DNA from 3 places in the Mucilaginibacter rubeus genome. Region 2 is predicted to be linked to each of the others. Evidence: riboswitches for the same ligand, from Rfam matches in the RefSeq annotation. Region 2 holds a riboswitch; each other region holds the start of a gene.

Region 1 (4,901 bases), 1.8 Mb from region 2:
AACATCCTCCCTCAACCGGCTTTTAAAAACATCAGCCTTATAAAAACGAGTCCATCAAGCAACCCGGCGCAAAATTCTCCCGTAACTAATAGTAATTACAATAATTTAGAAAGGCTTATCCCTATCCCCAAAGCATTAAATATTATTTTTAATGAAGCACAAAACACTGGTCATTTTAACTCCCGGTTTTCCCGAACATGAAGGCGATAGTACCTGCATCCCTCCACAGCAGGTTTTTGTAAAGGCCTTACAGGAAGAACATCCGGAATTAAATATAGTAGTGCTTACTTTTCAATATCCCTTTTTTAGCGGCGAATATCTGTGGCATGGTATAAAGGTTATCGCGTTCGGCAATCCCCGCAATAGCAGGGTTATCCGCCGTTTTACCGGGCTCAAAGTGCTCAGGGTTTTACACAAGTTTCATAAGGAAACCCAGATTATCGGCATGTTAAGTTTCTGGCTTGGCAAATGTGCTTATATCGGTAATATGTTTGCCCGCAGATATGGGCTGAAGCATTACATCTGGCTGTTGGGACAGGATGCAAAAGCTGGTAACAAATATTTCGCGAAAACAAAACCAACTGCAGATAGATTGATTGCTTTATCCGATTTCCTGGTACGTGAGTTCAGCAAAAACTATGGCATGACACCGGCACATGTAATACCGGTTGGTATTGATGTAACCCGCTTTAAAGAATCCTATACCGAACGGAATATTGATATTATTGGAGCAGGCTCATTGATCCCATTAAAACAATACGATGTGTTTTTAGAAGTAATTGCTTCGCTGAAAACAACTATACCCGATGTAAAAGCTGTAATTATTGGCGAGGGTACTGAAATGAAGCGTCTAAAGGAAATGGCTGCAGCACTTGGCCTGACAAATAATGTTTCCTTTGCAGGCAGGTTGCCTCATGAAGAGGTATTACAAATGATGCAGCGTGCCAAGGTATTTTTACACACCTCAAATTATGAAGGTTTCGGTGCGGTTTGCCTGGAGGCATTGTACGCCGGGGCGCAGGTTTTGAGTTTTGTAAAACCAATGGACGCTGCAATTGAAAACTGGCATATTGCTGTTGATAAAACGGAGATGGTTAATAAGCTTGAAAGTTTACTAACCAACCCGGATGCCAGCTATCAAAGCGTTTTACCGTTCAATATACAGCGAAATGCAAGAGCGATGATGCAGCTATTTGAATCGGGCGAGGCAATTGATATAAGGGTTCAACCTGCACCCGCTTCAATCCCGAGTCAGCAATTAATGCAACAGGATTAATCTTACAAATTGATATTATAAGAGTTCTTATTCTCGCACATCACAAAAGTACTATGCGTACTCCCGATGCTGGTAACAGAGCCCAGTTTATTAAATACAAAATCCTGGTAATGTTTCATATCCCTCGCATAAACTTTAAGCAGAAAGTCGAAATCCCCGGAAATATTATAGCATTCCACTACCTCTTTAAGCCTTAGGATATCGGTCACAAAGCTATGGCCTATACTTTTATCGTGCTGTTTAAGTTTGATATTGCAAAAAACAATTAAACCATAATTAAGCTTTTCGGCATCAATCAACGCTATGTATTTTTTGATGTAACCGTTTGCCTTTAGGCGTTTTACCCTTTCAAAAACCGGCGTTGGCGAAAGGTTTACTTTGGCCGCCAGTTCTTTTATAGTTAGTTCCGAATCGTCGCCCAGCAGCTTGAGCAATTGTATATCTGTATCGTCCAGTTCTTCCATAGAATATTTTTCTTTTATCGCGAAGATTACAACCTTCAAATAGTTCAATAATCTTAAATAAAAACCAAATGTAGATTTTTAAACCTATTTAAGTACGATTAATTAGTTATTAAATCTCAACTATTAGCTTTGTTCAGAATTTAATCCTAAAACAAGGATCAAATCACAACAAAAGTTCTTTACTTTCTCTACCGGAAAAGGTTGTCCCATAAGCTATGGGAAATTAAAAGGGAACCGTGTGCAAATCACGGGCTGTCGCGCAACTGTAAATAACAAGAAAGTTTCGGCCTGCAATGTCCACTGACCACCAAACAGCGGTTGGGAAGGACGGCGGAAATGTTATAAGCCAGGATACCTGCCCTTTTCGGAAAGACGATGCTTTCGCGAAATAAAGCAAATGGTCTGACCTGATGGTTTTCAATAGCCGGCAATAGCCTGCTCGAACGCCTTAGTATGCCCTGTTTTTTCGTGAAGCGCTGTAAAGTTTGTAAAAACACTTTCAACTGTTTTCTAACTAAAATCTTTAAAGAAATGCTAACGCAAAACCTCGGTTATCCGCGAATAGGTAGCCAAAGACAACTCAAAAAAGCCTGCGAACAATTCTGGGCAGGTAAAATCGACCTGAAAGAATTAAAGGAAGTTGCCCGTAAAATCAAAGAAGAGAACTGGCAAACCCAGTTGGATGCAGGTATCGACCTGATCCCCTGCAACGATTTTAGCTTTTACGACCAGGTATTAGACACCAGCCTGATGCTGGGCGTTATTCCTCAGCGTTATTCGCCTGTACTATCCCAGGTAAAAGCCAACAGCGAAATTGACCTTTATTTTGCCATGGCCCGTGGTTATCAGAAAGATGGCCTTGATATTACCGCCATGGAAATGACCAAATGGCTGGATACCAATTATCATTACATTGTTCCTGAATTTACCGCTAACCAGGAGTTCAGCATTTTTCACGAAAACATTTTTGGCGAATACAACAGCGCTAAACAGCAATTGGGACAAAAAGCTAAGCCGGTATTGGTTGGCCCCGTAAGCTACCTGCTGCTGGGCAAAGAGAAAGAAGCAGGCTTTGAGCGTGTTGACCTGATCAAAAAGTTAGTCCCTGTTTATATCGAGATCATTAACCGCCTGAAACAACAGGGCGCGGAATGGATCCAGCTTGATGAGCCATGCCTGGCGCTTGATCTGTCGAAGAAAGAAAAAGAAGCGTTTGAATTTGCCTACCGCTCAATTGCCAACAGGGTAAGCGGCGTTAAGTTATTGGTAGCAACCTATTTTGAAGCTTTACTGGATAATACCCAACTGGCTGTTAATCTTCCTGTAGCTGCGCTGCATTTAGATCTTGTACGCGCTCCCGAACAACTGGACGAAGTTCTCGCACTGATCCCGGCTCACCTTAAACTCTCTCTCGGCCTGGTTGACGGGCGTAACGTATGGAAAAACGACTACGAAAAATCGCTAAGCCTGATCAATAAAGCTGTTGAGAAATTGGGTACCGAAAGGGTGATTATCGCTCCTTCGTGCTCGTTGCTGCATAGCCCGATAGATCTTGACCTTGAAACGGCCATCGATCCTGAAATTAAACACTGGATGGCATTTGCCAAACAAAAGCTAAATGAGATAAGTGAACTGAAGCAGATAACCGAAGGAAATAACGATTTGCTTGAAACGAATATAAAAGCGATCGCCAGTAGAAGATCGTCACAAAAAGTGCATAAGCAAGCAGTGAAAGACCGTGTGGCGGCTATTACCGCAGCTGATGCTACCCGCCAAAGCGCTTTCCCGGTACGTCAGCAACTGCAGCGTGAGCGTTTTAACTTACCATCATTCCCTACTACTACCATTGGTTCCTTCCCGCAAACAGATGATATCCGCCAGCTACGAGCTAAATTAAAAAAGGGCGACTTAACCCTCGAACAATATGAAAAGGAAATAGAGCAGGCAACTATCGAAGCTATTCGCTGGCAGGAAGAAATTGGCTTGGATGTACTGGTACACGGCGAATTTGAGCGCAACGATATGGTTGAATATTTTGGCGAACAGCTTGATGGCTTCCTGTTCAGTAAAAATGGCTGGGTACAAAGCTATGGCAGCCGCTGCGTAAAACCGCCGGTAATTTATGGCGATGTAAGTCGCCCGAAAGATATGACCGTACGCTGGAGCGCGTTTGCTGCTGCACAAACAGACAAACCGATGAAGGGTATGCTAACTGGTCCGGTAACTATTTTACAATGGTCGTTTGTGCGTGATGATCAGCCGAGGGATGTTACTACCAACCAGATCGCTTTGGCTATTCATGATGAAGTTTTGGCGTTGGAAGCCGCTGGTATTGGCATTGTACAAATTGATGAGGCAGCCATTCGTGAGGGTTTGCCGTTGCGGAAAGCTAAGCGCCCGCATTACCTGGATTGGGCAGTTAACGCGTTCCGGATCACCGCCAGTGGCGTTCAGGACCAAACACAGATCCACACGCATATGTGTTACAGCGAGTTTAACGATATCATTGAACATATAGCGGCGATGGATGCCGATGTAATCACGATTGAAACATCGAGGTCGCAAATGGAACTATTACAGGCATTTGCCCATTTTGAATATCCAAACGAGATAGGCCCGGGTGTGTATGACATCCATTCGCCACGAGTACCCACAACCCAGGAAATGGCTTCCCTTCTGGCCAAAGCAGCCGATCTGCTCCCGGCGCAACATCTATGGGTAAATCCCGATTGCGGCTTAAAAACCCGCAAATGGCCCGAAACCAAAGCCGCTTTAGAAAACATGGTGGCCGCAGCCAGACAGGCAAGGGAACAAATTAGCGTAGAAGCGTAATTAGTTAGCAGATGTTGCTTTAACTGAAATATTAAATCCTCTTTTGAGAGGGGCGCGGAGGAAAGAGCGTTGGTAGGGGTGTGTTTCTTCAATCGATAGGCAAAATGCAGACACACCCCTCCACCCCTCTCAAGAGGGGAATCGCACTTTCCCCCGCTTTTTATAAGAATTAACAATGATTGTACATGTTACCCGCAGGGAACATTTTAACGCTGCGCACCGGATGTACCGGGAAGAATGGAGCGCCGAGCAAAACGAAGCGGTATTTGGTAAATGTGCCAACCCTAACTGGCATGGCCACAACTATAACCTTTTTGTAACGGTTAAGG
Region 2 (4,901 bases):
TTACGCTTGTAAACGCCGGTACGGAAGTCTACAAAATCCAGCGAAGCCTTATTCATGTTCATATTCCCCTCGTTAAGCAGATACATGCCCTTGATGGTACTTGAGGGATCGGGTGCAAAGATTGTTTCAACCTGTTCGGGTATTACTTGCGGTGCCTTGCGGCATGATGTCGCAAGCAATACCATAAACAGGGCAACGGGTAGATATAGGGCTGTTTTTAGTTTTTTCATGGTTAAATATTGTAGCTTATTTTGAAGCGGTAAAAACGACGGGGCATCGGAAAATTGGAAATGATTTCCCTATCCTGGTTAAGCAGGTTATTTACCTCAATGCCGAACCTTGTTTTATGCTGATATATTTTGGCGAGATAGCCGACTGAAAGATCATGCGTATACCAGGGCGCTACAGTATTGTACCCATGATTAGTATCGTCACTCAACTCATTATACCTGAGCCCCGTGTAGATATAGCTGTAATTGAATTGAAACCTGCGGTAATCGGCCCCCAAAATAAAGGAACCGCTGTGCATAGGTACGTACGGAATATTATAGCGATAGGTGATGCCTCCATCTTTATAAAATGCCTGCTGATATGTATAATTAAGTCCGGCTGTGATAACCACTTCATCAGCCACATTCCAACCGGATTGTACATTAAGCTCCGCTCCTTTTATATGTACATCACCAACATTGTACATCACCCACCTGAATAAATTGAGCCCCGGAATAGCTACAATTTTATCGTTTACCTGGTTATAATAAACATCGGCCTGTACCGAAAACTGTTGAAGCAGCCGGTTTTTAAACTGACGATTATAAGTAAAACCAACATCGTATTGCTTAGCATATTCGGGCCTAAGCTGAGTGTTGCCAATCAGTGTATAATACAAGTCATTGAAGGTTGGCAGCCGAAAAATATTTTTATAAAAAGCGCGAAGCATCAGATCACCATTATTCAACACTTGCCATCCAGCTGTTACAGTTGGGGTATAAGCCGTTTTACGCCCGGCACCTGTGTATTCCTTCACCTTATCATTAACAAAAGTGCCCAGCAAAGACACCTGCAGGTTAAGTCGACCTAACTTGAGCCGGGAAGCCAATGAAATCAGCTCGGTATAGCGGGTTGGGTAAGGGAACCGGTATAAATTAGCGTCGAGGTTATTCAATTGAAAATCAGCAGAGAGCGCCACATCCAAAACCGGCAAAATACGGTATCGATTAGCTACGGAAGCATAAAGCTCATGTTGATAAAACCGATTATCCAGGAAGCCTGTGGTGGTTACAAACTCAGGATCAAGATAACGCTCGTAATTATCACTGTATTTAGCAATCGCTTTAAAGCTATAACGGCTACGTGTATTGCTTTCATAATTAGCCTGGATAAACTGATCACGATCCCATTGCCTTTGCGAATAGTTAAATTTATTGGCTACGATGGCTCCCGGCAAACCACGGTTTGAAATGTAACTATATCCCTTAACCGACCACGCGGCGCTGTCGGCCGTACTTCCCCTAAGCCCCGCCTCTATCCGGTAAGCTTCGATATCTCCATTGTTGCGTACCGCCGTTGTATCATAAACACCGTTGGTATACCTGAATTTATAGTGACCATTTGATTGGATATATTCGGCGCTAACGGTACTGTTTATTTTATCGCTTAACTTCTGCTGCCAGAGTATTGATGGGTTCACTAACCCCATCGAGCCGGTTTTATAATTAAGGCGGATGTGTGTATGTTCGCCCGGCTCAAATTTAGGTTTGGCTGATTGTAAGTATATAGTGCTTGCTGCCGAAAATGATTTGGCAGATTGAAAAATCTCGCTTCGCTGGCCATTATAAAGATCAACCTCTTCAATGTTATCTAACGAGAATCGGCCGAGATCAACCTGCCCGTTTTGCGCATTGCCCAATTGTATGCCATCATAAAATACAGCAACATGATTGGTACCCAAACTGCGTACATTAACCGTTTTTAAGCCGCCAACTCCTCCATAATCTTTAAGCTGTACGCCTGTAAAAAAGCGCAAGGCATCAGCCACCGAAAAACTGTTGAGGCGCTGCAATTGTTCGCCTTTTAATACTTGTACCGGCGTTGGCGAGGTATTGCGAAGATCCGTTTTGGCAGCGCGAATATCTACCTGATTAAGATGCCTGATCCTGGTAGAATCTGTTTGGGTAGTATCTTTCTTATGAACCGGGGATTGCGCTGAAACCTGTAAGCAACAGCAAGCAGTTGTTATCCCAAAGGAAACAAACCACAGAAAACCTTTAATACAGCCATTACGCGTTGCGAACGTATGGCGCACAGTTAATTTCATGAGTGTTGTGGGTTAAAAAAACCTCACAGCAAACAGAACGAATTACAAAAAATGAAATACACGAAAGGTATCCTCATTCCAGCTTCAATCCCCGAAAGCTATGAATTAATATGTGCTGGTGGCAGGTCTTCTGACTTACTCCCCCCGGCCCTGTCTTCCCGCCAGTCAAACGACTAACAGTGACAATAAGAATGGGCTTCGGCGTTATGGAGCTTACAGCTGCGGGACAGTCCCGGATTTACACCGGGTTCCCTTTTAATCACGGGCGTTAATTATCCGTGAACCAAAAGCGAGGCAAATTTATGTATTAAAAGTTTAATTAATCAAGTGATAGTTTGTAAAACAAATAATACACCGCTAATGAGATAAATAAAACCAAGAGGCAGTGTCATGCACTGGTGAGTATAATCATTAATTGGCCCGGCCATGTTTTTTTCGCCCCAATTTATCTGCTAAAAAAAGTTTAGATTTAAATTTTATGTTAATTACCTAAAATCATATATTTGCAGCCCACCACGGGGGATTAGCTCAGCTGGCTAGAGCGCTTGCATGGCATGCAAGAGGTCATCGGTTCGACTCCGATATTCTCCACACTGAAAAATCAAGGCTTTACGAAAACTCGTAGAGCCTTTTTTGTTACTCGGCAATCCAGTCATCCAGGTCTTTAAAACAAAAAAGGGAATGAGCAATAAACTCATCCCCTTTTATAATTAGAACAGATTATTTAATCTGCTCCTGAATTAGTGTTTAGCCCACCAAAGCGGTGTCAACACAACATCGGCGCCGCCAAGGGCGGATACTGCCTGGTTGTAACCAGTGATATTACTGTTGCTCAGGGTTGATGGATATTTCAAACGCTGAGGGAAGAACTTAACGCTGCTGGTCATATAATTTCCGCTGGTTAAAGCAGGAAGGTCTGGCATGATATCTTCAACGGCAGGATTTTCAAAGAATGGCAATCCAAGTCTTCTGTGATCGTTCCAGGTCTCCAATGGTAACCACGGCAACTGCGCCAGGTATTTCTGGGTGATGATTTTGGTCAGCTGATCGTTCCTTACGGTACCTGATTTATAAAGATCATTTTTAGGGTAGTTAATAGCTACAGTTCCTGCCGCACCGGTCAAACCATCTTCATAGTTCATAGTATGTGACGCAGCCGGCTCAGTGGTATGTCCCCAATTAACCGAGGTACCAACCCTGTTATAATCGGTTGAAGCAAGGTATGTGGCTAAATTTGCTGTAGTACCAAAGTATTCAAAGCTTTTTGCAATACCGGTTTCATAAGCCGTTTTGCCGTCAACAGGTACTGTCCAGCCACGTACTGCAGCTTCTGCTAAAAGGAAATAAGTTTCCCACGGACCAAAAAATACACGTTTGTTATCACCATTCCTGTATACCAGGTTTAACAGCGGCTTAAAGCCGTTGGTAGTTATCGCATCATTCATAGATGCTTTAGCTCCCCAGTTACCATCAGCCTTGGTATTCCAGGTATTGGTTGAAGTAAGCGTTTTAACTACTTTACCAGATGCATCCTTCAAATCCTCTTGTGTTGCAGTAAAGGCTCCGCCAATAGCCGGGTAATTAGGATCGGTAATGTTGCCCGGGATACTGAATATTTTGTAAGCACGAGGGTCGATGGTGTTTGGCAAACCGTTAAACCAATATCCGGCAGCCGGGTCATTGGTCTTGGTTGCAAACTGATCGAAGAAGCGCTGTCCCATCCAATCGGCAGGTTTAATAGCCGAAGCGAACGAAGCGTCCAGCTGATCGGCAGATTTAACACTACCTAAACCAAATACCAGGTTGTTATAGGTTGCGGACATAGGCAGGCCCATCCATGATGATTCTTTCCTGAACACACTGGCCAGCGGGTCCCATCCGTGCGATTCCTGCACACTGAAGGTCTGGGAAGCATCGGTAATGAAATCATTGGTAGCAGCGGCGGCTTCAAATTCTGCTTTAGCTTTAGCTGGATCAACTTCAGACAAACGCATAGCTAAACGCATACGCATAGCGTTGGCATATTTACGCCATTTAGCATAATCGTATTTATATGCAGGATCTTCGTTAGTTACATTTGCAGGGTTTACTATTGATAGATCAAGTTTAGCGCTTGCATCTTTTAACTCATCAAGTAAAAAATAATAAACTGTCTTAACATCCTTAAACTCCGGATTTACCCCCTGAAAACCATCAACCGGCATCGGGCCAAAGCTGTCAGAAAACTCGCTCATTAAATAAGCTCTCCAGATCCTTGCAACCTGGATCAGGTTTTTAGTGTAAGCCTTAGAGGTTCCTTTAGTTATCTGATCATTACCAATTTGGATTGCACTATTTGCGGCATTCATCCATTGTGATGATTGCCTGTAGTATTCAGATGTCCAATCGTCGCTGTATGAACCGCGCGAAAATGTTTCACCATCCTCATCCTGCAAACCGTGACCACCAACTATCCAGTATAAAATAAATACACGTTCGGATAATCCGGGATCCTGCTGCGCGCCTATGATCGAATTATTGATAAAATATTCGGTTTGTACCTGATCACCGCTTGCTTTGAGCGGATCGGTGTTAAGATCATCAA
Region 3 (4,901 bases), 3.5 Mb from region 2:
TTGAGCGTGGCTCGCGCGATGATTTATCTGCGTTTTGAAAAAGTACCTGTTTAATTGATTTTGCTGTTTTAGGATTAACCACCTCAACAGTGCCTGATTTATCCACCACGATATACATTTTGGCACCGTATATTTTAAGGTCGTTAGCTGTATTGCCCAAACCTTTGCCATTAGCCGACTGGAAAATATCGGCGGTTAAACTTTTAGAGGTGTAATCATAATAAGTTAAAGCACTATTTGGCGAACCAAGGTTACCCTGGTCTAAAACGTACAAGCCGGCTCTTTCTGCGGTTGGTTTATCATCGGGTACAACCTTTTTATCCTTATGGCATGATGCCAGGGTAGTAGCAACAGCACAGGCTATAAATAAATGTTGGAGTTTAAGTGATTTCATGTGTTATGTATTAAATAGTAATTTGAAATGTTAATCGGTATGATCTGCCGGGCATTGGGTAGCTGCTTATCACAGCATAGCTTTTATTAAATAGGTTGTTTACTTCAAAAGATGCTGCAACCGGCTTTAATCCCGCCAGGAAATTATACACAAATGAGGCATCGCTTACCGAATACCTGGGCAGATAGTATTCGGGGACGTTATTGCTGTTCTGGTATCTTGATGACGAAAAAATCTCATTATAATATATCCCAAACTGCTTATGCGTGAGTCCGGCATTTAACGCCAGGGTATGTTTTGGGGTATATGGAATCTGTTCCAGATAGTATAAATCTGTTGGATTGGTTACATCAAGCGCCTGTTGATAGGTATAAGCAACACTTAACAAACCTTTCCAATTGTAAAAAGGCTTAAATCCACTTTTTAAGATAACGTCAAGTCCTTTAATATCTACTCTACCTAAGTTAACAACCGAAGGTGTTTCCGGCGATCTTGTCGGGATGTAGGAGATCTTGTCTTTTACATGATTATAATAAGCATCGGCGCTAATGTTGATATAATCAAAAATACCTGTTAGGCTTTTGGTATAAGCTGCACCAATATTATACTGATCTGTGTATTCCGGCTTTAGAGATCGTGGTACAATGGCATAATAATATTGCTCAGCAAAAGTGGTATTGCGGAAGGTACTCTTGTAATAAGCCCTTAAAAGCAGGTTTTGACTTGTAAATGGTTTATATGTAGCGATAACCGCGGGAGTAAATGCCGACCGTGACGCCGCCGCTGGTCCGCTTTTAACCTCGTCATGTATATACGTATTCAGCAAATTAGCTTGCAAACGCCATTTCCCTATATTCAAATCTGTGGCTATAACATTGAATAAACTTGTACGGGTTGGGAAAGCATATTTATAAACATCAGATTGCAGGTTGCTGATATCAGCATCTGAAGAATAAGAGATTTTCCAATCAGACGTTAGATTGTATGCTAATGCTCCCGACAAATAAAAATCGTTTTGGCGATAATGCTCGTCAATTAAGCCACTGTTATTGTAGACACCTGTATCAAGATACCGTACATAGCTATGCGCGTATTTTGCATTAATCAATAACTGCAAACCACTAACCGCCTTATGCAAATAACCCGACTGGATAAAAAAGTCGCGGTTTTGCAGCCTTTGGTTGGTAGGAGCCGCGTAATAAACAACCGGCCCGGGTAATCCCCGCTTTGAATTATAAAAATTAAATTGAAGATTAAATTTATCGCTATCCGATTTTGCCCAGTATAAGCCCCCGTCTGCCTGCTGAACGTGCACATCGCCGTTCTTGCGGGTTGCCAGGGTATCAGAGCCATCGCCGGCCTCTCGATATTTATATCTCCCGTTAGCTTCCTGAACGGAACTGTTTATAACGAATGACCAATATTTGCTGAGCCTCTGCTGCCACTGCAAATAAGGGTTCACCAATCCGAATGAACCGCCTTTAATTCCGGCTATAATATTATAAGGCTTCCGTGCATCTAATACCGGATGGATAGTCCTAATAGCAAGTACATTGGCCGAAGCATAAGCACGGGCCGTTTGCAAAATATCAGTTGGCTGGGCGTTGTATAAAACAATTTCTTCAACATTGTTCAGGTTGAACTTACTCAGATCGATTTGACCATTCTGCGCATCATTAAGCTGCACCCCGTTGTACAAAACTGCCGTATTATCGGCACCAAGACTACGTACCGAAACAGTCTTCAAGCCACCGATGCCACCGTAATCCGAAATATTAACACCGGCGAAATTCCGGATGGCATCAGCCACATTAAATGATGCGGTTCGTTTAAAATCGTTTGTGGATATGGATTGCGCAGGGGCCGAGCTCTGAATTTGAGGAATAGCCGACGATGACACTTTAACCTCATTAAGTTTCTTTGTGGTATCTGATTGGGCCAAAGCCTTGCTGCCTAACGCTACCTGGGTAACTACCAATAACAAACAACCCCCTTTTATAGGTAAGCGTTGTTTGTAAAAAAATACAGGTAAGCGTTTTTTCATATCCGCGACAAAACTCAATTGTTGGAAGATTTTGAAATGAAAACACACCAAATGAAGAGCATTCACATTCAAGCTTCAATCCCCGAAAGCTATGAATAAATATAACGCCTTGGCAGGTCTTCTGACTTACTCCCCATTTTGCCTGGTCTTCCCTCCTGTTTACAGAAAGTGACTTTATAGATTGGCAACGGTTATGGAGCTTACAGCTGCGGGACAGTTACGGACTCACACCGTATTCCCTTTTAATTCATTAAAAAATAGTTTAATGAAACCTAAAGCGCCGTAAAAGTACAATAAGTATCTGTTAACCTCAAACTACATAGTTATATTTAGCAGAATGAAACGTTTCTTCTTTTTACTACTGCTGATGCAGGCTTTTTGCAGCTTTGCCCAACAGCCCGATACCGTTTTTCTAAAAAGCTTGCTAAACAATCATCCCGAGTTATTTTCTGGTATATTAAATCATGGTACGCAAAACGAAGTACAAATTATATATACCCGGATAGACAGGGACAAAAACAATATCCCACACTTTACAACGTATAGCTATCGCCTTAATCCTCATCACTATTTTTACCCCGCCAGCACCGTAAAACTGCCTACAGCCATATTTGCCCTTGAAAAGTTAAATGAGTTAAAAGCAAAAGGTTTAAACCGCAAATCGGTCATGATCACCGATAGTTCATTTGCTGGTCAAACTAAAGTTAAGGTGGATACGTCGTCTTCAACCGGTTTACCCAGTATCGAAAATTATATCAAAAAGATCTTGCTGGTAAGCGATAATGACGCTTATAACCGGCTTTATGAATTTGTTGGCCGGGCAGAGATCAACCAAAAGCTCAAGAAATACAGGCTGAACAATACCCGCATTGTGGGCCGCCTCGCCATTGGCGACGCGGGTGAAAGTACAAGGCACACCAATCCCATAGATTTTTTTCATCACGATAAACTGGTTTATCACAAGCCCGGGCTTTATGATGCTTTAAACTATCCCATGCAATTGGAAAATATGCTGCAGGGCAAAGCTTATTTAGATAGCAGTGACCGGCTGGTTAATAAACCACTTGACTTTTCCGAAAAGAACGTTTATTCCCTTGCCGATCAACAGATGGTTCTTAAACGGCTGCTGTTTCCGGAAACTTTTCCAAAAGCACAACAATTTAATTTAACCGCAGATGATTATCACTTCCTCTATCGCTATATGAGCACCCTCCCCACCGAAAATTTAAAACCTACCTATCATCGGCCCGAATACTTTCCGGCATTTTGTAAGTTTCTATTTTATGGAGGCGATAGTACGGCTGTAATAAATCCGGATATCAGGATCTTTAATAAAGTTGGCGACAGCTATGGTTATGATATTGACAACGCCTATATAGTCGACTTTAAAAACAAGGTGGAGTTTCTGCTCAGCGCGGTTGTGCAGTCAAACGAAGATGGTATATTGAATGATAATAAATATGAGTATGCAACGGTTTGCCTGCCTTTCCTGAAAAACCTTGGACAAGTCATATATCAATATGAATTAAAGCGCCCCAAAAAGCATTTACCCGATTTAACTAAACTTAAATTCAGCTATAGCAATAAGCAATAAAATTCACTTCAGGAAAACTTAGTAGCGCCAAAGGTGTTTTAAAAACGACAATTATTTAAAACCTATGGCAACTACGATAGTAAAATATACCGACAATTATCCCGTACTCTACGGCGATGACCGCATAAACCTGAACTGGCCGGAGCGTTTTACCTCCATAGCCGGTGGAATGAAGCTTGGTTTTTCGGGCTTTAAAAACATCTTTAAAAATCCGCTTGCAAGCATCGTAAAGATTGGAGCGGGTGGATACCTTTTAAACCGTGGCATTACCGGTCATTGCGAACTTTATAAACGTATTGGCAAACTATCAACCAATCCAATAAACGTTAATATCCGGTCGTCATTTACAGTCAATAAACCGAGGGAAAAGGTTTATCAATTTTGGCGCAAACTGGATAATTTACCGCTTTTCATGAAACACCTGGAAAGCGTGGAAGTAATTGATTCAAAATATTCACATTGGACACTCAAATTACCAAAAAATGTGGCTACAGTTAGCTGGCATGCCGAAATTGTGCATGATGAGCCTAACGAAATGATTGGATGGAGCTCACTTTCCGATTCCACGATCAATAACGCAGGTAAGGTTCGCTTTCAGGATACTATAGATGGTCAGGGAACCATTGTCGATGTTGTCATCAGCTATCAGCCGCCTGCTGGTGGTGTAGGCGCGGGCATAGCTAAAATACTAAACCCTGTATTCAAAAATATGGTTGATAAGGATATTCAGAATTTTAAGCAGTATATGGATATCAACAATGATCCCGAAGAATTTGTAAATGTTATTATTGTTGAATAGCGCGTTTATTGCAGCTAATTTTCAGAAAAGCCCGATAATTTTTTAATTATCAGGCTTTTTTATTTTATAA

What was found. Region 2 has a riboswitch for cobalamin ahead of DEO27_RS23505 (TonB-dependent receptor plug domain-containing protein). Riboswitches for the same ligand answer to the same signal wherever they lie in the genome.
Region 1: another riboswitch for cobalamin. It lies ahead of metE (5-methyltetrahydropteroyltriglutamate--homocysteine S-methyltransferase); the one in region 2 lies ahead of DEO27_RS23505 (TonB-dependent receptor plug domain-containing protein).
Region 3: another riboswitch for cobalamin. It lies ahead of DEO27_RS09860 (TonB-dependent receptor plug domain-containing protein); the one in region 2 lies ahead of DEO27_RS23505 (TonB-dependent receptor plug domain-containing protein).

What each region holds. Positions count from the first base shown of each region.
Region 1 is NZ_CP043450.1:4,062,236-4,067,136, forward strand. It holds gene DEO27_RS15915 (glycosyltransferase family 4 protein) at 152-1,276, shown strand; gene DEO27_RS15920 (Lrp/AsnC family transcriptional regulator) at 1,279-1,788, opposite strand; cobalamin riboswitch at 1,922-2,118, shown strand; gene metE (5-methyltetrahydropteroyltriglutamate--homocysteine S-methyltransferase) at 2,272-4,572, shown strand; gene DEO27_RS15930 (6-pyruvoyl trahydropterin synthase family protein) at 4,751-4,901, shown strand, end outside.
Region 2 is NZ_CP043450.1:5,879,896-5,884,796, forward strand. It holds gene DEO27_RS23500 (YncE family protein) at 1-230, opposite strand, end outside; gene DEO27_RS23505 (TonB-dependent receptor plug domain-containing protein) at 233-2,317, opposite strand; cobalamin riboswitch at 2,420-2,620, opposite strand; tRNA gene DEO27_RS23510 (tRNA-Ala) at 2,835-2,908, shown strand; gene DEO27_RS23515 (SusD/RagB family nutrient-binding outer membrane lipoprotein) at 3,058-4,901, opposite strand, start outside.
Region 3 is NZ_CP043450.1:2,412,009-2,416,909, reverse strand. It holds gene DEO27_RS09865 (YncE family protein) at 1-394, opposite strand, end outside; gene DEO27_RS09860 (TonB-dependent receptor plug domain-containing protein) at 405-2,438, opposite strand; cobalamin riboswitch at 2,532-2,729, opposite strand; gene DEO27_RS09855 (serine hydrolase) at 2,776-4,032, shown strand; gene DEO27_RS09850 (SRPBCC family protein) at 4,097-4,831, shown strand.